3 regions of the Anaerosporomusa subterranea genome follow, and region 1 is predicted to be linked to each of the others. Evidence: riboswitches for the same ligand, from Rfam matches in the RefSeq annotation. Region 1 holds a riboswitch; each other region holds the start of a gene.
The links. Region 1 has a riboswitch for S-adenosylmethionine ahead of AXX12_RS17250 (YezD family protein). Riboswitches for the same ligand answer to the same signal wherever they lie in the genome.
Positions count from the first base shown of each region.

Region 2: it holds a riboswitch for S-adenosylmethionine, as region 1 does, so the genes downstream of both, AXX12_RS18555 (MetQ/NlpA family ABC transporter substrate-binding protein) here and AXX12_RS17250 (YezD family protein) in region 1, are expected to answer to the same signal.
Region 3: it holds a riboswitch for S-adenosylmethionine, as region 1 does, so the genes downstream of both, AXX12_RS15615 (methionine ABC transporter ATP-binding protein) here and AXX12_RS17250 (YezD family protein) in region 1, are expected to answer to the same signal.

Region 1 is NZ_LSGP01000026.1:83,799-91,647, forward strand. It holds gene AXX12_RS17230 (threonine synthase) at 100-1,305, shown strand; gene AXX12_RS17235 (nitrite/sulfite reductase) at 1,326-2,924, shown strand; gene bioB (biotin synthase BioB) at 3,022-4,014, opposite strand; gene bioB (biotin synthase BioB) at 4,053-5,033, opposite strand; SAM riboswitch class I at 5,313-5,414, shown strand; gene AXX12_RS17250 (YezD family protein) at 5,491-5,877, shown strand; gene AXX12_RS17255 (homocysteine synthase) at 5,968-7,254, shown strand; gene AXX12_RS19495 (hypothetical protein) at 7,351-7,521, shown strand; gene AXX12_RS17260 (trans-sulfuration enzyme family protein) at 7,540-7,849, shown strand, end outside.
Region 2 is NZ_LSGP01000028.1:121,277-129,125, forward strand. It holds gene AXX12_RS18545 (bifunctional diguanylate cyclase/phosphodiesterase) at 66-2,525, shown strand; gene AXX12_RS18550 (YbaK/EbsC family protein) at 2,766-3,245, shown strand; SAM riboswitch class I at 3,366-3,466, shown strand; gene AXX12_RS18555 (MetQ/NlpA family ABC transporter substrate-binding protein) at 3,657-4,493, shown strand; gene AXX12_RS18560 (nickel-dependent lactate racemase family protein) at 4,575-5,849, shown strand; gene AXX12_RS18565 (UxaA family hydrolase) at 5,883-7,046, shown strand; gene AXX12_RS18570 (UxaA family hydrolase) at 7,076-7,366, shown strand.
Region 3 is NZ_LSGP01000025.1:137,808-145,656, forward strand. It holds gene hisZ (ATP phosphoribosyltransferase regulatory subunit) at 1-929, opposite strand, end outside; gene AXX12_RS15610 (YerC/YecD family TrpR-related protein) at 916-1,242, opposite strand; SAM riboswitch class I at 1,580-1,684, shown strand; gene AXX12_RS15615 (methionine ABC transporter ATP-binding protein) at 1,756-2,814, shown strand; gene AXX12_RS15620 (methionine ABC transporter permease) at 2,783-3,433, shown strand; gene AXX12_RS15625 (MetQ/NlpA family ABC transporter substrate-binding protein) at 3,580-4,386, shown strand; gene AXX12_RS15630 (hypothetical protein) at 4,876-5,220, shown strand; gene AXX12_RS19660 (hypothetical protein) at 5,243-5,389, shown strand; gene AXX12_RS19075 (small acid-soluble spore protein P) at 5,413-5,565, shown strand; gene AXX12_RS15635 (TetR/AcrR family transcriptional regulator) at 5,606-6,229, opposite strand; gene AXX12_RS15640 (hypothetical protein) at 6,619-7,086, opposite strand; gene AXX12_RS15645 (zinc finger domain-containing protein) at 7,118-7,441, opposite strand.

The DNA of each region.
Region 1 (7,849 bases):
ATACTGAAGGCCAAATCATTCCCCTATGGGATGATTTGGCCTTGTTTGTGTTATGGTAGATCAGGAGATTTTAAAGAAAATCAAAGGGAGAGATTAGACATGTATGTGTCTCATTTAGAGTGCTCCAAATGCGGTTTGCATTTGGAACCCCACAAAATCGCCCAACTTTGTCCGACTTGTGGAGCGCCGCTATTAGTGAGGTATGATTTAGCCAAAGTTAAAGCGTCATTTTCCAAAGATGCATTGGCCAGACGCAAGCATAACCTGTGGCGTTACCGCGAACTGTTGCCATTTCAGGACGAAACAAGTATCATATCATTAGGAGAAGTCATGACTCCGTTGATTCCTTTGGAGAAACTAGCTCGTTCCCTGGGAGCAACCGGGCTGTATCTGAAGGATGAAGGATTAAATCCCGGCGGTACTTTCAAGTCCCGTGGCGCGGCGATGGGGGTGACTTGCGCTGCAGAGCTTGGCGTAAAAGCAATTGCCATGCCGACCAATGGCAATGCCGGTGCGGCTTGGTCTATCTATTGCGCGAAGGCGGGGATCGATGCCTATATTGTGATGCCTGTTGAAGCGCCGTCGATTACCAGAAGTGAGTGTGCCATCGCCGGGGCGAAGCTGTATTTGGTTAATGGACTAATCAGCGATGCCGGCAAGATTATCGCACGAGCGGTAAGTAAGAACAAATGGACAGATGCATCTACCCTTAAAGAGCCGTATCGGATTGAAGGCAAAAAGACCATGGGTCTGGAAATAGCTGAACAGCTTGGTTGGGAAGTTCCTGATGTCATCCTTTATCCTACCGGCGGGGGTGTCGGTATTATCGGTATTTACAAAGCCTTGTTGGAATTACGCGAGATTGGTTGGATAGGCGATAAAATGCCCCGATTGGTCGCTGTCCAGTCCGAAGGCTGTGCGCCAATCGTCAAGGCGTGGGAAGAAAAACAGGCAGCATCTGAATTTTGGCCGGATTCCTCCACTATCGCGTTTGGAATCAATGTGCCGAAAGCGCTTGGCGATTTTTTGGTTCTTGATGCGGTCAAGCAAACCGGCGGTTGCACAATCGCCGTATCTGACGAAGAGGTTTTACATGACCAAGCGGAACTGGCCAGGACAGAAGGCTTATTTATCTGCCCTGAGGGAGCTGCTACTCTTTCAGCCTATAAACGGCTATTGAATAGCGGCTGGATAAAATCCGGAGAAAAGACAGTTTTGCTCAATACGGGCAGCGGATTGAAATACCCCAATACAGTTAGAGTAGATGTTCCTGTATTGGAGCCGTCTGAAGATATCCCTGGATAACAGACAGGAGGATTTAATTTATGGAACCAGTTTGGGCTCAAGATCGTTCAAAGTTAAATAAAGTTGAACTGATTAAATTGGAAAAAGACGGCCTTGATATCATCAATGATATTGAGCGCTTTGCAAAGCTTGGTTTTGCAGCAATTGAGGAAAAAGACTTCGATCTCTTAAAATGGTTGGGGCTGTATATTTCTCGGCCGAAAGAAGATGGGTTTTTCTTGCTGCGCGTAAAAATTCCCGGCGGAGTGCTCACTTCTTTGCAGGCCCGCACGTTAGGCAAGATAGCCCGTGATTATGGCCGCAATTTACTGGATATCTCGACAAGGCATGCGATTCAGTTCCATTGGATCCGTGTAGAATATTTACCAGATATCTTTGCGAGACTTGCTTTAGTCGGACTTAGTTGCATTGAATCTGCTGGCGACTGCCCGCGCACGATCGTTGGCAATCCACTGGCGGGATATGATCAGGAAGAAGTCATCGATGCCAGCCCGATCCTAAAAGAAGTGTCAGACTTCTTCCATAACAACAGAGAGTTTTCTAACTTGCCGCGCAAGTTTAAGATATCGATTTCGGGAAGTATTCATAACCCGGCAAGCGCTGAGATTCATGATCTATCATTTACCCCGGCAGAGAAACAAGTTAATGGGGAAACGGTCATCGGCTTTCATGTGAAAGTCGGCGGGGGATTATCGGCAGCGCCTTATATGGCGCAGGATCTCGATTTATTTGTGCTTCCCAGTGAAGTACTTAGTGTGGCAAAGGCGGTAGCAACTATTTTCCGCGACTTCGGTTACCGTGAAAAACGTAACCACGCTCGGTTGAAGTTTCTACTGCAGGACTGGGGTGTAGAGAAGTTCCAGGAAGAACTAATTAATCGAACCGGCCCGCTAGCTAGTCGTGGTAAAGATTTAACTGTTGACTGGAATGCCGGTTGTTCATATGGCTTGCATCAACAGGTTCAATCAGGCTTGAATTATTTGGGTTTGTCGATTCCGTTAGGACGTTTCTATGCCGACGAAATAGAGGAGCTTGCAACCATCGCCGAAACGTATGGTGACGGTTCGATTCGCACCACGAATTCCCAAGACCTTATCTTGCCCAATATTCCTGACGCAAAGACAGAAGCAGTACTTTCTGAAAAAGTGCTAACCCGGCTCACCCCATTTCCTAAGCCATTCACAGCGCATGCTATTAGCTGTACTGGCACTCAATTCTGCCCGCTAGGTGTTGCTGAAACGAAGCAGCGTGCGGCAAAGATTCTGGAGTACCTTGATCAGCATGTCGAGTTGGACACTCCCATCGTAGTGCATTTCAGCGGCTGCGTGAACTCCTGCGGCCAGAACCAAATTGCCGATATCGGTCTTCAAGGCACAGTGGCAAAAGTAGGCGACCAGATCGTCGAGGCTTTCACATTTTCGATTGGTGGCAGACTGGGGCCTCAGGCAAGTTTTGGAATCAAGCTAAAGGGTTCTGTGCCAGCTGATCGTGTAGCGAAGGCGGTAGAAAGTCTGGTTAACGCTTTTAAGGCCCACAGAGCGCCCGGAGAATCCTTTAGTGATGTTGTGAAGCGTATTGGTACGGATGCGTTCCAGTTGGCGCTGGACAAGTTCATATAAACAGAACACTAAATGGCTGTCTTGAAACTATGTTTCAAGACAGCCATTTATCATCCTTTCCGCTCACCTTTCATAGCTTACAGTCAAGCAAATTTTTCTAGCTTGACTGAAGCGGAGTAAGTCCTAGCCCGCGTACGGTTTTTAGATCGTCCGCCGCTTGGCGACCGTGGGTGGTGAGGTAATTTCCCATCAGCATTCCATTAATCCCTGCAAGGAATCCTAGAGGAGTAAGTTCTCCTAGGTTGTGTTCCCGGCCACCCGCGTAGCGGATAATCTTCGTCGGCAGGATGAGGCGGAAAATAGCGAAGGTTTGCAAGATCTCCATCGGATTCAAGCGAGGCTGATCTTCGAGGGCGGTGCCTTCGATTGCATTCAATACATTGATGGGAATAGAGTCGACGTCAAGTTCTTTGAGTTCGAAGGCTAATTCGATTCTCTGCCTCCATGATTCGCCCATGCCGATGATGCAGCCGGAACAGGCTTGCAAACCAGCAGCCTTGATTCGTTTGATCGTCTGTACACGTTCGTCGTAGGTGTGTGTGGTGCATATTTCTTGAAAATAGCTTCTGCTTGTTTCAAGATTGTGGTGGTAGCGAGTAATGCCAGCCGCCTTTAATTCTTTCACATGACTTGTCTCAAGCGTCCCGAGAGAGCAACAGCGATTAAGCGATGTCTCACGGCCAATACGCTCGATTGCGGACAGAATCTTCGGAAAGTCAGGGTCGCTTTTCATGCCGCAGCCGGCGGTTACAATGCAAAATCGGTAGGCCCCTTCGATCTCAGCCTTTTTGGCTGCAGCTACAATCTCTTCTTCACTCATTAGGGAATAAACAGTTAATTTCACTTCCTTGTGATGAGCTGATTGGGCGCAGAACTTGCAATTTTCGGAGCAATTGCCGGAACGGGCATTGACAATTTCGCAAGTATCGACTTCTTTACCTGTAAACTCATCTCGTACCTTATTGGCAATACCTAAAAGAATCGGGATATCGTTCTCCTTGATCTGGGTTAGGGCCAGTGCTTCGTCGAACGTGACAGCGCCGCCGTTTAACACTTTGTTTCCAATTTCGCAAAGGAATGTAAGACTCATTTTAATACCTCCTAAAGTTGATTGCTTTTTCTCCGGTTTTATTCCGGTGTCATGCCGGCGTCTTTTGCCATGACGAAATCCATGGCAGCATCTCGACCGGTGAAGGTAAGATAATTGCCGACTATCAGTCCATTCGCTCCCGCAAGAAGTGCGGCGCCCTGCATGTCTCGGAGATTGATCTCGCGGCCTCCGGCGGGGCGGATCACTTTATCCGGTAAAATGAACCGGAATAGGGCGAATGTCAAAATTATCTCAAGTGGGTTTGGTGGGCAGACCTTTTCAAGGGCGGTGCCGCGGATGGGATTGAGTATGTTGAGGGGAATGGAGCGGACGTCATGCTCTTTTAATGTGAAAGCCATAGAAATACGGTCTTGCCATGATTCTCCCATGCCGATAATTCCACCTGTACATAATTCCATACCAGCGGCTTTAGCGGCTCGAAGTGTCGCGACCCGTTCGCTGAATGGGTGGGTCGAGCAGATGCTCGGATAAAAGCGCTCGCTTGTTTCGATGTTGTGGGCGTAACGTTTCACACCAACGCTTGCCAGGGCCTGTGCTTGCTGAAGGGTTATTGTTCCAAGGTTGGCGCAAACGCTCAGTCGTGTTTTCTTTTGTATCACCTGTATTGCTTCGATGATACTGGAAAAAGTGGGGCTAGACTCCATTCCCTTGCCGCTGGTTACAATGCTTACGCGTTTGGCACCAAGTGCTTCTGCGTCTCTGGCTTTCTCCAATAGCTGGCTTGCATCCAGCAAGTCGTAAGAAGAGATGTTTGTATTGTGGAAAACAGATTGTGCGCAAAACTTGCAGTCTTCGGTACACAGACCTGATCGTGCGTTAATGACTCCGCACATATCGATCCGATTTCCTGCAAAATGCTCCCTAATCTTGTTGGCGTAAGCTGCGACCAGCATAATGTCATGCTGGGGGATTCCGATTAATGTTAACGCTTCGTCATATGTAACAGAATGGCCGCGTAGCACTTTTTCTCCTAAATGGACAACGAAAGAATCTGTCATAGAAAGCCTCCAATGGTAAACGTTCATTAGTGATTAGGTTAACAAAAAACAGAAAAGAATGGTTAACCACAAAAAATAATGAGGTTAACTAATGCCAGTATAATACAAGTTGATTTTCTTGTAAATATAAAGTTGTCGACATACAAAGTTGTTGACACACCAAGGTATAAAACAATATTGGCGTTAAGGAAGTACCTGCGATAATATATTTATCGCAGGTATTGACAAGTGTTATATCAAGATGCTAATATGTAAAGCAATTGAATAACTAGTATATAACTCTTATCAAGAGTGGTCGAGGGACTGGCCCGATGACACCCGGCAACCGGCAGCAATGCAGTGGTGCTAAATCCAGCAGAACGTTGTTCTGGAAGATAAGAGGGAAGTGGAATAAGAACCTCTTTCCTCGGAAAGGGGTTCTTCGTTTTTTAAAGTATCATAGAAGGGAGAAATCAAGATGCCAATTAAACCTACTTGCGTCTCCCAAGATGCATTGACCATTATTGTCGACTCGATCCGGTCCGTTTCTCATGGCACAGTCGCGTTAATCGTACAGGATGGGCGTTTGTTGCAGATCGAGAGGACTGATAAGATTCGTTTGGATTCTTTTAGAAAGTCCAATCCTGGTGTAAATCGGTCTGCCGATATCGGGCGAATTGCCCATGAGAATATTCTGGATGACCGGCAAATCGCGCGTCTCCGCTGCAGAGTTGCTGAGCAACTGAAGGATTTAGCTTTCGGGCAAATTATCCTGATTATCAAAGATAATCTGTTGGTTCAAATAGAAAGGATTGAGAAACAGCGATTGGCGGGATTGGAGGGGATATATGGGGACGGTATTTAGGCGCTCAACCACTGGAATGGCCGATCAGAAAACTGAAGGCTAGAGGAGACTCATGGTTGCCACTTACTAAAAACATGGAGGATGATTATTATGGCATTACCTGAAACTTTACGTTTTGATTCTCTAGCTGTCCATGCAGGGCAGAAGCCTGACCCCACTACTGGCTCACGGGCTGTTCCAATCTATCAAACAACCGCATATAATTTCCGCGACAGCGAGCACGCGGCAAATTTGTTTGCACTCGCTGAGCCTGGCAATATTTATACCCGGATCATGAATCCGACAACCGATGTATTTGAAAAACGCGTTGCTGCTCTTGAGGGCGGGGTTGGTGCGCTGGCCTTTGCGTCCGGACATGCGGCGATCAGCGCGGCCATCTTTAATATCGCTAAGGCGGGTGATGAGATTGTCAGTTCAACCACTCTTTATGGCGGAACTTACAACATGTTTACTTACACCCTGCCGCAACTGGGTATCAAGGTGAAACTGGTTGACTCCAGCGATCCCGAGAATTTCCGCAAAGCGATCACAGAAAAAACCAAAGCTGTATATGCGGAAGTGATCGGTAATCCAAAGATTGATGTTCTTGATATCGAAAAAGTGGCTAACATTGCCCATGAAAACGGCATTCCGTTGATTGTTGACAGTACCTTTGCCACTCCGTACCTCTGCCGGCCGATTGAGTTTGGCGCTGATATCGTTATCCACTCGGCGACAAAATTCATCGGCGGTCATGGCACCTCCATGGGTGGTATCGTAGTCGACGGTGGCAAGTTTAACTGGGCAAACGGCAAGTTCCCTCTGCTCAGCGAACCAGACCCCAGCTACCACGACCTGCGTTACACTGAAGCAGTTGGGCCATTAGCCTTTATCATTCGTTTGCGTACACAAGTTTTGCGTGATCTCGGAGCCTGCCTGAGTCCGTTCAATAGCTTCCAATTCCTAATCGGCCTGGAGACGTTGCATCTCCGGTTACAGCGCCACACTGAAAATGCTCAGAAAATCGCCGAATACCTGGCAGGTCACGAGCAGGTAACCTGGGTAAGCTATCCGGGATTAGCTAATCATCCTGATCATAAGCTGGCCCAGAAGTACTTGCCGAAAGGCGCAGGCGCCATCTTAACCTTTGGCATCAAAGGCGGCCTCGAAGCAGGCAGAACCTTTATCAATTCCTTGAAATTGTTCTCGCTGCTTGCCAATGTTGGTGACGCGAAGTCGCTGGTTATTCATCCCGCCAGTACGACCCATTCGCAACTGACTCCGGAACAAAGAGAGGCCGCAGGCGCTCCGGATAATTTAGTCCGCTTGTCTTTAGGGATTGAAGACGCAGCAGATTTGATCGATGATCTGGAACAGGCGCTTTGGAAAACGAAATAAAACGCAATAGCAGCGCAAAATACCCGTACAGATGTTTAAGGCTGGGTATGGCTTGGCATACTCCAGCCTTAGAGCTTCTGCAGTGAGGAGTCGCATATGCAGCAGAGTAGTGGTGCAGCAGGCCAGCAAACATGCGGGAAGGAAGATTTACCTGTGGCTAAGTTAGATAATACACAACATGGCGACGAAATCATCATCATCATCAGAAATGGCGTTGTCGTGAAATTTGAGCAGCGGAAGATCAATTTAGAAAACGGGAATGTTTAGCTGGGAGGAATACTACATATGAAGATCAATACTCAGTTGGTTCATGTCGGCGTTGGCTCAGATGCTAAAACCGGCGCAATCACTACACCCATTTATCAATCGGCAACATTCCGACACCCTGCATTAGGCCAGAGTACAGGCTTTGATTATTCCCGCACACAGAATCCGACGCGCAAGGTACTGGAGGAAGCGATCGCCGTACTAGAGGGCGGTAGTGACGGATTTGCCTTCGCCTCAGGGATGGCTGCCATTACTGCAGTACTGATGCTGTTTAAGACAGATGATCATATTGTAGTGGTTGAGGATTGCTACGGCGGGACGTATCGGA
Region 2 (7,849 bases), on a different contig from region 1:
TACATTCAGAGTGATGGCTATTTTATTTATATAAGTCATAAACGGAAAATGGAAAGAGGAACATCATGTTCGGTTTGATTCGTCATCAACTGACCGCGATTATTTGTTTTTTGATCATTCTTACGCTTGCCTCGGTTTTGATGATTAGTTATTTCCTGGTTTCCTCCGATTATGAAAAGAAAATGCACTATAATAATGCAGCTATGGCCGAGAACTTAGCAGCTAATATTGTTCAGTTTATGGGGAACGCTTATTCCGTTAACGAGCTTGTAGCGGAGTATCCGGATATCCATAATCTTGCTCCCGAAAAACAACGCACAATCTTAATCGATACTACAAAACGATTTCCGTTTTTTCAGCTGCTGATTTTGCATAAACTTAACGGGGACCAAACAGCTCGAACTAGTGGCGAGTTGGCCAATCGAGCAAACCGTTGGTGGTTCAAAAAGTTCATGGCCGAAAAACAGCCATTTATCAGCAAAACCTATTATTCGGTAGCGTCTGATTCTCCCATCACGACTATTCTGCATGGAATATACACTGATGGCACGCTAAGCGGCTTGCTCATGGCCGATATTGAAACAGGCACATTGCAGCAGATGGTGGAACGATTCAGCTCTGGGGAGGGCAGCTATGCCTATCTTTTAGATGGACAGGGGGTAGTCGTTGCTCATCCTGACAGAAATCAGGTTGCTGAACTTTACAACTATAGCACAATGAAAAAAAGTGTGTTATTACAAGATAAGAATGGCTATATGTTGAAAGATGAAAAGGGTAATGAGATCACTCGGGAAATTGATTTTAAGATCGATTCTTCTTTGCAGGCTATCGTCGCTAAGGTTATGGCAGGCGAGATAGGGGTAGGAGAATATACAGAACTAAACGGAGAGAAAAATATCTGCGCATACAGATCCATTCCCCTACCTGGAGCATCTGACCCTTGGAGTTTGATTGTGGTGCAAAAGAAAAGTACCGCGCTAGCGTTCATGGAAGATGTGACTATCAAGATCGTTTTTGTCGGGCTGGGGGTACTAGTGCTCTCGGCATTACTGACATTTTGGTTTTCTCGTCGATTAACCAACCCGTTAGTCGAAATGGTTAATGCCACTAACCAAATTAAAGAAGGCAATTTGGCAGTACGCCTTGATAGTACTTCTTCTAATGAAATTGGTGTATTGGCGATGAATTTTAATCAGATGGTTTCTGAATTGCGACAGCATCAGGAGAGCTTGGAGAATTTAGCCTTTCATGATGCACTAACTGGACTGCCCAATAGGGCACGTTTAAACTTACTGCTTGAAGAAGAAATGGCTAAGGCGCGTTGCGGTCAAGCAAGCGGGATTCTCTTGTTTATCGATATGGATGACCTCAAATCGGTCAACGACAATTTTGGGCATACCTTTGGCGATAAAGTTATTATCGAAGCTGGCAAGCATATTATTAATGCTGTCGGTGAACAGGCGTTGGTGGCTCGTATTGGAGGAGATGAATTTGTCGTTGTTCTGTCTGGAGAAGCCACCAGGGAGAGAGCAAGCCAAATCGCCGAACAAGCAATTCAGGAACTCTGCCGAGAGTATGAAGTCTCTGATGAACACTTTCAAATGTCAGCAAGTATTGGCGTTGTCATCTATCCTGAAGATGGTGATAGAGGCGAGGATCTCTTGAAGAAAGCCGATAGTGCGATGTATGCCGCCAAGCAAGCGGGCAGAAACTGCTGGCATTTTTATGAAGCATTCATGTTGCAAGATACTTATGAAAAGATGATGCTAACAAACGGTTTGCGTCGTGCTTTAGAGCGTGAGGAATTGTTCTTACATTATCAGCCGCAGTTTACGATGACGGGTGATATTGTCGGATTTGAGGCGCTGCTCCGCTGGAATAGCGCTGAATTTGGTTTGGTGTCGCCAGACCGATTTATCCCCTTAGCTGAGCAAAGCGGACTAATCTTGCCGATTGGGAAATGGGTACTTCAAGAAGCTTGCCGGTTTGCGCGGCGATTGGCTGATATGGAAAAAGAGAATGTTCATATTGCGGTTAATATATCACCGCGTCAGCTGATAGCGGATGACTTTGTAGACACTGTTTGTGACACGATTAAGAAGGCGGGTATAAAACCGGGACAAATCGAATTTGAGATTACAGAGAGTGCATTGATCGAATCGATGGAAGATAGTGCTATTAAACTGGAAGAGTTGCGACATATGGGAGTGACGCTTGCCTTAGATGATTTTGGTACAGGATACTCCTCGTTAACATACTTAATGAGCTTGCCGGTAGGGACATTGAAGATTGATAAATCCTTTATGGACAAGATTACCGATGGAAGAGAACAGTTGCAACTGGTGGGATCCATTATTAATTTGGGACATACTTTGGGTTTGGTCATCGTTGCTGAAGGAGTGGAAACTGAAAATCAGCTTGAGCTGCTACTGAAGATTGGCTGTGATCACATTCAAGGATATGTTTTTAGTCAGCCTATTCCGGAGGAAGAAGCTATCACGTTTATTTTTCCAAGGATTATATAAGAAGTAGCGTCTACATATTGAGAAGGTATAAGACGATACCAATAAAGTTGAGCTTTGGATCGCGTACTTTTGTTTGACTGCAAGCCAGGATGGCAATTACTATTAGGAAAAAGAAAGATTGCCGAAAGCGCTACGCCGGCGGCTTGAGTGATATTCATTGCTTCGAGCCGTTCGAGAAATAAAGAAGACCCGCAGGAAACCTTTTTCGTTTGCTCGTGGGGTTCAAGGAGAGTAATAAAAATGGCAATTGAAGCTGTAAAAGATTATTTTGCACAGCAAGGTAGAGCAAATGATGTTATGGAGTTTGAAGTCTCAAGTGCAACGGTAGAGCTTGCAGCACAGGCGTTGCAGGTTATTGCGGCTCGCATTGCAAAGACACTTTCCTTTAAGAATGAAAATGGATGCATTCTAGTTGTGACCGCCGGCGATGCAAAAGTGGATAATAGAAAGTTTAAGGATCAATTTGGAATCAAAGCAAAGATGTTAACCCCAGATGAGGTTCTTGAATTCACCGGTCATGCAGTAGGCGGTGTTTGTCCTTTTGCCATCAAGACTTCTAAGGTGAAGACATATGTTGACGTTTCAATAAAGCGGTTTGATACTGTTTTTCCAGCCTGCGGTAGTAGTAATTCGGCTATAGAGCTAACAAGCGATGAATTATATCAATATGCGCAAGGGTTGATGTGGGTCGACGTCTGCAAAGATTGGGTTGCATCGTGAAAAGTTTCGTGGTGACGATGTCGTTAGGCTTAGCCCAAAAGTAGACTGACGGTAATTGCCAGCCTAAACATATTGACAACGACATTTGAAGCTGATATTATATTAGCAATCGAATATTGACTCTTATCAAGAGTGGTCGAGGGACTGGCCCGATGACACCCGGCAACCGGCAGAAATGCAGAGGTGCTAAATCCAGCAGGAGAAATCCTGGAAGATGAGAGGGAACACAATGCGTGTTTTACCCCTCTCATCGAGAGGGGCTTTTTATTGCTCCGGGCAAAGGTTAAGGTGTCAAAGTGGATGCATACACTCTGGGACCTCCAGGCCACTCGCTAGTCGATATATTGAGAAAGTAGATTTTACATCAGTGGTGAAAGGTATTCAATTTTATCATTTTTAGGAGGTTATTTCATGAACAAGTTCACAAAAGCAATTGCACTTCTTATGACAACTCTTTTTCTACTCCTAGCGGTCGGCTGCGGCAGTTCTGAAAAAGCAGCTGACAAAGCAGCTGACAAGGGCGGCGCTAAAACCAGTATCAAGGTCGGAACTACTGCCGGCCCCCATGCGCAAGTAATGGAAAAGGTTAAGGCCGAAGCGGAAAAACAGGGCCTTAAGGTCGAAATCGTTGAATTTAACGATTACATTCAGCCTAATGTGGCATTGGCACAGAAGGATCTCGATATTAACGTGTACCAGCACAAGCCATTCCTTGAAAGAGCCATGGCTGACAGACAGTATAAATTTGTCGCTACCGGTAAATCAATCATCCTTCCCATGGGCATATACTCCAAGAAGGTAAAAGCCATCGCTGACTTGAAGCCGAAAGCAACTATCGCTATTCCTAATGATCCTACTAACGGCGGCCGTGCTTTACTGCTGCTAGAAAAAGCCGGAGTTATTAAGCTCAAGCCGGGCGTAGGCGTGCATGCTACTGTCCTTGATATAGCGGAAAATCCGAAGAACTTCAAAATCATTGAAATTGAAGCTGCCCAGACCCCTCGATCCTTGGATGACGTGGATCTCGTCGCTATTAACACAAACTATGCACTTCCTGCCGGCCTTGTTCCTGCCAAAGACGCACTCTTAGTGGAAGACGGCAACTCTCCTTATGCTAACCTGATCGTGGTCAGAGCGGAAGATAAGGATAATCCTACTTATCAAAAATTCGCAAAGATTTATCAATCAGAGCCTATTAAACAATTTGTTCTCGATCATTTCAAAGGCACCATTCTCCCAAGCTGGTAAGAAAAAGTGGATAGACACTGAAATTGTGACCACAGTAGTACATAACAGTCTACTGTGGTCACTTCTTAAGGAGTAATAAGCATGGAAACTATTAAAATCCCCTATGGAAATGACACTAAAGAGTTCCGCGTGCCGAAGAAAAATATTGTTGGTGTGTATTCGCCAAAAGATTTTGAAGCAGTGCCTGATGTTCGCAGGGAAGTAGTCCGAGCTGTCAACCATCCGATTGGCACTAAAACTGTAAAGGAGCTTGCCCAAGGAGCTCAAAAAGTGGTATTGGTAGCAGATGATAACACAAGATTGACACCTACAGACAAGATTATTCCAATACTATTAGATGAGTTAAACGATGCTGGGGTTAAAGATGAGCAAATTACTGTCATTATTGCTCTAGGTACGCATCGTTTCATGACACAAGATGAAATCCTTTTAAAGTTTGGTGAAGAAGTAGTTCGCCGGGTAACGATTAAAAACCATGATTATAAGAATTTTGATCTGCTGGAGGATTTAGGGGAAACTTCGAATGGTACCAGAATTTTAGTTAATAAAGAAGTAGTTCAAGCAGATTTTAAGATTGGCATTGGCAGTATAGTGCCTCACATTGTTCCTGGATTTGCTGGTGGAGCTAAGATCGTTCAGCCAGGCATTTCAGGTGAGCAGACAACCGCCGGAACCCATCTTTTGAGCTTTCGGTCACCTCGCTTGAACCTGGGACTTCGTGAAAACCCGGTGCGTAATGAACTGAATAGCATTGCTAAAGCTGTTGGCTTGCATACGATCGTTAACACAGTGCTGAATCGGCATGGGGGAGCTGTGGGGGTTTTTTACGGTGATACAGTAGAAGCCTTTAATGCTGGCGTAGATCTAGCTGAAAAAGTATATTCCGTCGAGATCCCTGAGAAAGCGGATATCGTGGTGGCCGGCTCTTATCCGTGTGATTTGGAATTCTGGCAGGCGCACAAAGCATTGTACCCTGCTGATTTGGCTGTTAAAACGGGAGGAATTATTATACTCGCAACTCCTTGCCCTGAAGGCGTAGCCGTAATGCATGCAGATGCTTTAGAGATAACTAATAAGTCAATTGCTGCTATAGAGAATATGATCAGCAGAAAAGAAATCCAGGATGAAGTAGCAGCATCTGCGGTTATTGGATGGGCTAGGGTTAAGGAACATGCATCAGTCTATCTGGTGTCGGACGGCATTTGTGACGAAGATGCTATGAAATTAGGTTTTACACCATGCGTGTCTATCGATAAGGCATTGGAAAAAGCGTTTGTAGAAAAAGGCTGCGATGCCAAGGTTACTGTATTAACCCATGCTCCTGACATGCTGCCGGTCGTAAAGGGGACGAAGTAGAAGGTATCCTATGAGAGAGGAAGAGGTGACATGATGAAGTTCCAAGGGTATAGACGGCCTGATGGAAAAGTCGGGGTTCGTAATCATGTATTGATTTTGCCAAGCGTTACTTGTGCAAACCGGGTAGCACGAGGAATTTCACAATCAGTGATTGGAACAAATTGGATAGAACATCAACATGGATGCGGCCAACTGGGAGCAGATGCTGATTTAACTGCCCAAGTACTGGTCGGCCACGGCGCTCATCCCAATGTATTCGGTGTGATTGTTGTTGGACTAGGATGTGAAACCATTCGGGCTCAGGATATAGCTGCCAACATCAAAAAACACTGCCCCTATAAAGCAGTGGAGACTGTTATTATACAGGACGCTGGCGGATCAGTGAACGCGATTGCCCAAGGCGTTAGTTTGGCAAAGCAAATGGTAAACGATGCATCGCTTTCCAAGCGTGTTTCGATCGATGCTTCGGATCTAATACTTGGCACAGAATGCGGTGGTTCGGATGCTTGCTCCGGTATTTCAGCGAATCCGGCGTTGGGAGTTGCAAGCGATCTACTCATTGATGCTGGTGGGACTGTTATATTGGCTGAAACAACTGAGATTATCGGCGCTGAGCACATTATCGCTGGAAGGGCGGTTAATGCTCAAGTCGCTGCTCGATGTTTCGAACTGATAAACTCCTGTGAAACAGAGGTTAGAAAAATGGGTGTTGATATGCGTGGCAGCCAACCAAGTCCTGGAAATATCGAGGGCGGACTTTCATCCATTGAAGAAAAATCGCTTGGTTGTATCCATAAGGCTGGTACGAGGCCTCTGCAGGCTGTGATTGATTATGCTTCACCTGTGAATATGAAAGGCTTGGTCTGGATGGATACTCCAGGACATGATATTGAGCAACTTACAGGAATGGTTGCTGGAGGGTGCCATTTAGTGGTCTTTACTACTGGACGCGGTACTTGTTGCGGTTCGCCGGTTGCTCCCACGATTAAAGTGGCTAGCAATACTGCGTTGTTTGAAAGCATGAATGACAATATCGATGTCAATGCCGGAACAATTATTAGCGGCTTGGAAAGTGTTGAGCAAGTAGGTAAACGGATATTTGACGAACTATTGGAAGTCGCCTCGGGAAACCCGACAAAAGCGGAAATATTAGGGTTTAATGATTTTGCAATCCGGCGGATAGGACCGACGATTTAAAGAACGAACGGAGAGGTGGCTTGATAATGATGGCTAAATTTCGGGCCATTGTGATGAAGGCGAACGATAATGTTGCCACAGTGGTGGAACCCATAGCGCCGAATACAGGCGTAGATCTTAAGGTCGGTGAAGAGACAGTATCTATTCAAGTGAGCGAGGCAATTCCATTTGGGCATAAGTTTGCCATCCGGGAGATTGGTGAAGGTGATCGTATTGTCAAATACGGTGAAGTAATTGGGCTTGCTACGCAAAATATAAAAGTTGGCCAGCATGTTCATGTGCATAATCTAGAAAGCTGCCGCGGTAGAGGCGATAAGTAATCACGCCCTTGGAAGCATTGTAATCTCACTACCCGCGGAGGGGTCATGTGCTGCGTTATATACATAACAACCCAGTCTTGCTCGTTTGGTGAAAGAACCAGAAGAGTACAGTAGCGTTTGGAAAGCAACGGAATCGTCTGATGCTTCCTAAACGCTATTTGTGTCATTGCCCTTATTATTGCACTGTCGGATCTGGCCTCAATCCTTGAGGAATGCGAGGGTTGAGGTCTTGCTTTTTTGTGCTGCTGGGACGGATGCTACCTTATCTTGACGCGCAATTTTCGATCTATCGTACCACAACGATAGGCAGGTAACCCTATTTGCTTTAAGTCTATATTAGCTTGTTAGCTATTGGTTAAAGTATTGTTACAGTATTGTTAAAGTCGCATTGAGTTGCAGGATATAAGTTAGCTTCGGGCGAAAGCAAAAATACAACAAAGTCAACATTCGTTACAAAAGGGGCGATATCTTGAACGCAGAGGT
Region 3 (7,849 bases), on a different contig from region 1:
CACTCCAGACCAAACGAAGCCAGCATGCGATCATAGCGTCCGCCGCCGCAGAAGGGGAACCCTAGTCCGGGAGTATATCCTTCAAACACCATGCCGGTGTAGTAATCGAAGTCACGAATAATGCCTAAGTCGAACGAAACATATTGCTGCAAACCATACGCGTGCAGCAATTCGAAAATAGCTTCCAAATTGTCGAGAGCGGCTCGGCTCGCAAAGTTAGTCACAAGGTCTCTAGCCGCGCTCAGTGCTTCCCGTCCACCACTCAAAAGTGGTATCTGACAAATTGCCGCTTGCTTTTCATTAGTCAGTCCACTCAGCTTCGTAGTGCGCTCGAGTCCCACTAAATCCCTTTTCACCAGACATTGTTTAATTTCTTGGCGTTCTTGCTCACTCAAGCCACCATCAGCCATGATACCGTTGATAAAATCCACCTGTCCCAGGCAAATGCGGAAATCGCGCAACCCGGCTGCAAGAGCGGCAGAAATAGCCAAGCCGATGACTTCAGCGTCAGCAGAAGGCTCAGATGCTCCCATCAACTCCACTCCAGCCTGGTGAAACTCGCATTGCCTGCCGGCTTGCGCTTCTTCATGGCGAAATACGTTTGTCAGATAAAACAGCCGCAACGGCAACGGCTTTTCCCGCAGCCGAGTCGCAGCCAATCTGGCAATTGGTATGGTCATTTCCGGTCGTAGCGCCAGTATTCGATTGCTACGATCAAAAAGGACAAACATTTGCTCAGACAGGTCTAAGCCCGTTCCGGTTGTTAAGGTCTGGAGATATTCCATTGTTGGAGTAACTACTTCCTCATAACCCCAAGAACCGAACTGGGTTGCCAACTTTTCCTCCAACACGCGTTTACCTCTGGCCTCAGCGGGCAAAAAGTCCTTAGTGCCATAGGGAATCTTGATTGCCGGCTCATTTGGTTTCATTGTCTCCTCCTTGCGCGAGTTGTTCCTCCAGACGCGTTAGCACGATATTATATCCGTCAGCGCCATAGTACAAACAGCGTTTAACACGACTAATTGTCGCTGTGCTTGCACCTGTTCGTTCGACAATTTCTTCATAGGTGTGACGCCGTTTTAACATACCCGCCACCTCAAGTCGCTGCGCTAGAGCCTTAATTTCACCAATGGTACAAACGTCTTCGAAAAATTGGTAACACTCTTCTTCTGTACGCAACAGCAAGATCGCCTTTACCAACTGATCGGTCAGTTCATCTTTCAGCTTTGGGTTTACCGTCATGACAGAATCCTCCTTTGTCTACACATATAACGCTAATTCGCCAATCATAACCATTTCCCTGCTTTACTTCTTTTATTCTTTACAAAGAGAAAATATAACAGAATAAGAGAACCGCTGTGGCGTCTTTGGGATATGGGCGAAACGATTTAGCGGTTAAAGCGTGCACTAAGATCGCTAGCGGCGCAAAGATAGTTATTATTCCGCTTTGCGGCGCTTGCGCCCTTCGCGGGCTTCGCGCTAACGACTTCTACGGTTATAGTTTCTGGACATTATAAAAAAGTATTGACTCCATATATTCAGTGTGCTAATATATATTTCATCAACTTCACACATTACCCATTCATCATGAGTTAGCTGAGGGACTGGCCCGATGACGCTGCGGCAACCATCGCTTTTGCGAAACGGTGCCAATTCCAACAGGAGTAATCCTGAGAGATGAGGGGAGACGGTATGTCTGCGTACCTCTTCACTCAGTGAAGAGGTTTTTGTTTTTTGTAGAAAGGAGAACAGCCTATGATTAACCTAAGTGGCATTGTAAAAACTTATCCGGGATCGTCGGGGCCGGTTCACGCGCTTAAAGGGGTCAGCATCCAGGTAAACAGCGGAGAAATATTCGGCGTCATCGGCAAAAGCGGCGCTGGTAAAAGTACGCTCATCCGTTGCATTAATATGCTGGAAAAGCCGACTGTTGGTACAGTCGTCGTGGATGGTCAGGAACTTTCATCCATGTCTGAAAGAGATTTGCGGGATGCCCGTAAGAAAATTGGCATGATTTTTCAGCACTTCAATCTATTGTCTTCACGTACGGTGTATGACAATATCGCTTTTCCGCTGGAATTAGTCGGCTGGGATAAGAAAAAGATTGAAGACGCGGTTTTACCTTTGTTAGATCTGGTCGGACTTAGCGACAAACGCAATCAATATCCTTCCCAACTAAGTGGCGGTCAAAAGCAGCGTGTCGGCATCGCCAGAGCGCTGGCAAGCCGGCCAAAGGTGCTGTTATGCGATGAAGCCACCTCTGCGCTTGATCCTCAGACCACACAGTCGATCCTGGAATTGCTAAAAGATATCAATAAAAGGCTTGGATTAACCATTGTCTTGATTACCCACGAAATGCAAGTCATTAAACAAATTTGCGACCGGGTTGCTGTGATCGAGAACGGTGTAATCATCGAACAAGGGCCTGTCATCGATTTGTTCGCCAAGCCAGAGACTACCACTACCCGCGAATTCATCCGGACGATTATCAACTATGATTTACCGGATATTTTCAAAGATACGGCCTTCTCGCCGGTTCCCTTGACAGACAGTCACTTAATCGTTCGCGTATCGTTTCTGGGAAAGGCCGCGAAAGAGCCGATCATCGCCTCCCTGATTCGCCACTGCAACGTCGATGTCAGTATTTTGTTTGGCAACATTGACCACATTCAGAACATACCGTTTGGAACATTAATCATTGAAGTAACTGGTGACACAACCTCAATGCAAAGCGCTCTAAACTATTTAGAAGCAAGAGAATTAGGAGTGGAGGTGATTGGCTATGTCAAACGAGATGCTCTTGCTATTAGCTGAATCACTGCTTGAAACGATATATATGGTTGGCGTCTCATCCTTCATCGCTACCTTGGTTGGCCTGCCGCTGGGAATAATCTTAGTGACAACTGCCCGCGGCCATATCCTGGAAAATATCGCACTCAACCGAACATTAGGCGCAATCGCTAACGCCGCCCGTTCCACTCCATTCATCATCCTAATGGTTGCGATTATTCCTTTAACCCGGTTGCTCGCCGGAACCTCGATCGGCACCAATGCCGCCATTGTGCCACTAAGTTTAGCGGCTATACCGTTTGTTGCGAGAATTATTGAGTCCGCACTGCAGGAAGTTGATCGCGGAGTAATTGAAGCAGCACAGGCGATGGGCGCGTCACCGACTCAGATTATCATCAAAGTTCTAGTCCCAGAAGCGCTGCCCGCAATTATTCTCGGTCTTACTCTCACGATTATTAATCTAATCGGTCATTCGGCCATGGCGGGCGCCATCGGTGGCGGCGGACTGGGCGATCTGGCCATCCGCTATGGCTATCAGCGTTTCCGGGCCGACGTTATGCTCATCACTGTCATTATCTTGATTGCTCAGGTTCAGATTGTACAATCCTGCGGTGATGCACTCGCCAAGAAGTTTAGGAAATAAGAAAAACGCTGCCACGGTCTTTGAGAACGAAAGAACGGTTTTTGGGCCGCGAAAACGCGAAAGGCGCTGCGTGTCTTTCGCGTTTTCGCGGCCAATCACTTTCACCGAGCGCAAAGGGATTGTGTTAAAATGGAGGATTATTAAAAATGAAAAAACTTTCCGTATTACTTCTTGTCGTATTTGCCGCCACTGTGTTCGCGGGTTGCGGCGGCGCCAAACAAGACGCGTCGAAAGCCAGCTCGATCAAAGTAGGCGTCACAGCAGGTCCGCATGCCGAGATCATGGATGTAGTGAAGAAAATCGCCGAAAAAGACGGCCTCAAGATTCAGGTCGTTGAATTTAATGATTACATTCAGCCCAATGTTGCTTTGAACCAAGGCGACATTGATGTAAACAGTTTCCAACATGAGCCGTATCTTGACAACATTGTTAAAGATCGCAAATTTGAACTTGTTTCCATTGCCAAGACTGTAATCTTCCCCATGGGACTGTATTCAAAAAAAGTGAAGAACCTGACTGAGATTAAGCCTGGCTCGGTTGTCGCCATCCCTAATGACCCGACGAACGGCGGCCGCGCATTGGCTCTGCTCGAAAGGCACGGAATGCTCAAACTCAAGCCTGGTCTTGGTCATAAAGCCACTGCCGCTGATATTCTAGAAAATCCGAAAAACCTGAAAATCAAAGAACTCGACGCTGCGCAATTGCCCCGTTCTATCGCCGACGTGGACTTGGCTGCAGTCAATACAAACTACGCCATCGCGGCTGGCATGGTTCCGGTTAAAGATGCCATTGCTCTTGAGGACGGCAACTCCCCTTACGCCAATCTGATTGTTGCGCGCATTAAAGACAAAGACAACCCAGCTTTCCAGAAATTAATCAAGGCCTATCAAACTGAAGAAGTCAGAAAGTTCATTCTCGATCACTTCAAAGGGTCTGTTATCGCAGCTTGGTAAGTTATATACTGTATACTTGTCCAGTCGCTTGAAAATTCAAACAACTCGTGTTATACTGTAATCAGAACAGAGGGAAAAGAAGCAGTTGGGCTCTCCGACAGGGAGCGATGGAGGTGATTCCATTGAAGGACGAAGGCGATTACCACCCGACAAGAAAATTCAGCGAGTTTTCTGTCGGTCAATGGAAGCCTTGCGACAATTGCATAGTCTAAGTATCACACATGTCATGACATGTTATGAACACAATCTAAATTGTGTAAGCAGCCGGCAAAACCCGGCTGCTTTTTCGTACGTTGATAAAGCCCCATCTACGTTGTTGACCTCGCAAACCCATTGCTAGCGTACCCTCTTGTACGCGTCGCTGCTGGATTCGCGAGGCCGCCTAGTATATGGGGCTTTCTAAACGCCCTTGTAAAAATATAAGGTTGATTTTTGCCACGGATAAAACCAGGCAAGTTTCTGCACGCTATAGATAGGGAGGTGACAAAAATGGCCGATCAGAATTTATCTATTAGTCAGCCTACGTTGGTTGCGGCATGGAACGAAAATTTACCGTTTCAGCTCCATCAGACAGATTCCTTTAGCGTGCGCGGCGATGCAGCTGATTCACAAGCGCTAAACATCCATGTTGACACAGCTGGTCATACAAAGTATAGCTTTGATTTCAAATGCACCTACCTTGACGACCGGTCTGTGCGAGTTGATTTAATTGATGTGGAAAAAGACGATGAATCAATAGATGAACGCACAACTATCGTCCAGGATCTAGTCGAAGATTATGTCCGTCATATCCACGAATGCGCTCAAGCAGTGCAATCCATCACTCACGATTGAGCCTGAGAACGGAGGAAAACCTATGAAAAAGCAGACAAGCCTCAACCCAGACAAAAATTTGATAAACACGGTGGATGAATTAAGCGTGCGGCCAACCAACAGTCACCAGGCCCAACAAATTCAGCAAGATCGCCGTGACAGGCGTAATGAAACCTTAAAAAATTCTTAACAGTTGCAAGAGGAGGAAACGCTATGACAAAACCCGAAGCATATCCCGTAGACCAATCCCCTGGACCAACGCGCGAAAAGAATGATGACAAAAATATGCCTGAACCCTTATCCGGGTCAAAAGAGGTTAAGAATAGAAACCACAAGGGCCAACGCCATGGCGGCCAAGGTTTCTAATGTGAAAGAGAAAATCGTCAATAAGTAACGCAAATTTGCGTTACTTATTGACGATTCCATAGAAGAATGTTTCAGTAACACGCTCGGCAGCTGCTTCGGCATCCTCTCCTACATACTTCTGGAATGCCATCATTGCAATAACGCTGAACATGCCATGGGCGGTGACAACAGTATCGCAGGGTCGGATAACTCCGGTTGCAATACCTTCGGTAAGCACCTGCTCGATAGAGCCAATCGTCCGTTTGAAGAAGCTATGGTATTTATCACGCATTTCGGCACTAATGTGAGAATATCCGTCATTGCCAAAACCGCGCATCTCGTGCATCAGCACCCGCCACAGGTCGCCATGCTTTGTGTAGAAAGACAGAATCAGCGTAACTAATCGTCTCAGCTTATCAAGCGGCTCTGTATCGGCCGTTACCGCCCGCTCTAGATCTGCCTCAAAGGGCTGACTGATTTCCTGGGTCAAGGTATAAAAAAGCTGCTCCTTATTCACAAAATAGTTGTATACTGTTCCCTTGCCAGTATCAGCTATCGCAATAATCTCATCAATTGTTGTACGATGGAATCCTTTACGGGAAAACACAATATAAGCAGCATCAAGTATTTGCCGCCGCTTGCTGCCAAAATTCTCTGAATGAGCAGAATCGCGTACTAAAGCCATGACTGCCTCCAACATGATATGTAATACGAGCATATAGAAATATTATAGATTACTCCAGCAATAAAGCCAAGATAATAATGACATTAGCCGACGAAAAGGCTTGCCACCCAATACGGAGCTGGCAAGTGCATCCCGGCAAATTGTATCTTGCTGACCGCCTGATAGGCGGGATTGCCGAATCCAACGCGCCCACACCCATGCTCGCCGCATCCATGTTTCTCCAGGCCCTGTTACCGTTATAAAGATTCACATGGAATAAACATCCACCAGTCGATGGATATTTATTCCATGTGAATGGACACTTTAACCGCAAGCGTCTAAAAAGACAGTGGATGGAAACAGTTACGCTTCCTGCCTCTTTGCCTAAAGAGGTGTTTTCCATTTCTAACTCAACCGTTTCTATTTACTTTTTTTACTTTTTTAATTTTGTTAAAATGGTTATAAGCATCCCCCATCGCTTTGGCTATTTTCTCCGGTTTTTCCCCGACACTAATCCTATAAAAATCATCCGCTAGCATCCACCCCAAGGATTCGGTAATCGCTAGCGCCGTCGCAGCTGCCACGACAGAACCAAACGGCGGATTCACCACCTTCAATAAATTTGAAACCACAAAACGCCCGGTGGTCGTAGCCAGACCGAGCCCTGCAATTGACTCAGCCATAGACCTCCCGATTGTAAGGTCAAACACTTCTCCCAATGATATAATCATTGCAATCTGAGTGGCACCGATCGGCAGCGCATCAGCGAACGGTAACGGAATCGCTCCAGCGGCACCTGCTGCCGTAGCCGCGGTATGTATTACCACATGACATTTACCAACCAAATCCTCCGGCATTGTAGTTCTGTGTTTTGCCATATCTATATCATCCTCCCAAATATTTAAATTATCATTCCTGCTCGAGTCCGCCAATTCCGTTACATATCGGGCATACATGATACCCACTTCCCCCACAGGCTAGGCAGTCCTCATCTTCACTGCCCTCAATCCCGCCACTGCAGTCACATTGAACCCGTCCCGATCCGTCGCACTCATAACATTCGTCATACTCTAGTTTGCCTGAACCGTCACAACGGGAACAACGTTCTTCTTTGAGATAACCTTCTTCGTCTTCCTCGTCAAGTTCAACATACCCTATCCCATCGCATTTAGGACAGTCATAAAATCGGGGAAGGCTATCATTATCGAAAATATCTTCGGGCTTCTTACTCATACAAAAATCCTCCTTATGCCGTAATTGTGTGGAAAGTGTTGACGATGGTCTCCGTGTAAACCGTTTACAAACTAATGCGTCTGGCGGTGGATGAAATCGACCGTCGTGGCAACAGTAGACTTTGGAACCGATTACACAACCCTCGCAGCATAAGCTGCATGTATTATTGTTTTGAATAGATAGTTCCCCCTTCCTTGGCTATATCTGTCACCCTGTAGGATGCCCTTGCCGTATCAGCTCGGTAGGTTAGCTGCCGGGAGACTCTACGCGACCCCGGCTTCGCAGATTGCTTTGTTGATGGTTTCAGTGTACATCAGGAATTTGCGGTTTGTCGGAAGCGTTTTGGTGTGTCGTTATTTTTGCTCGGATTTTGCTTAATGAGTACAGCATGAACCAGCGGGAAAAGGG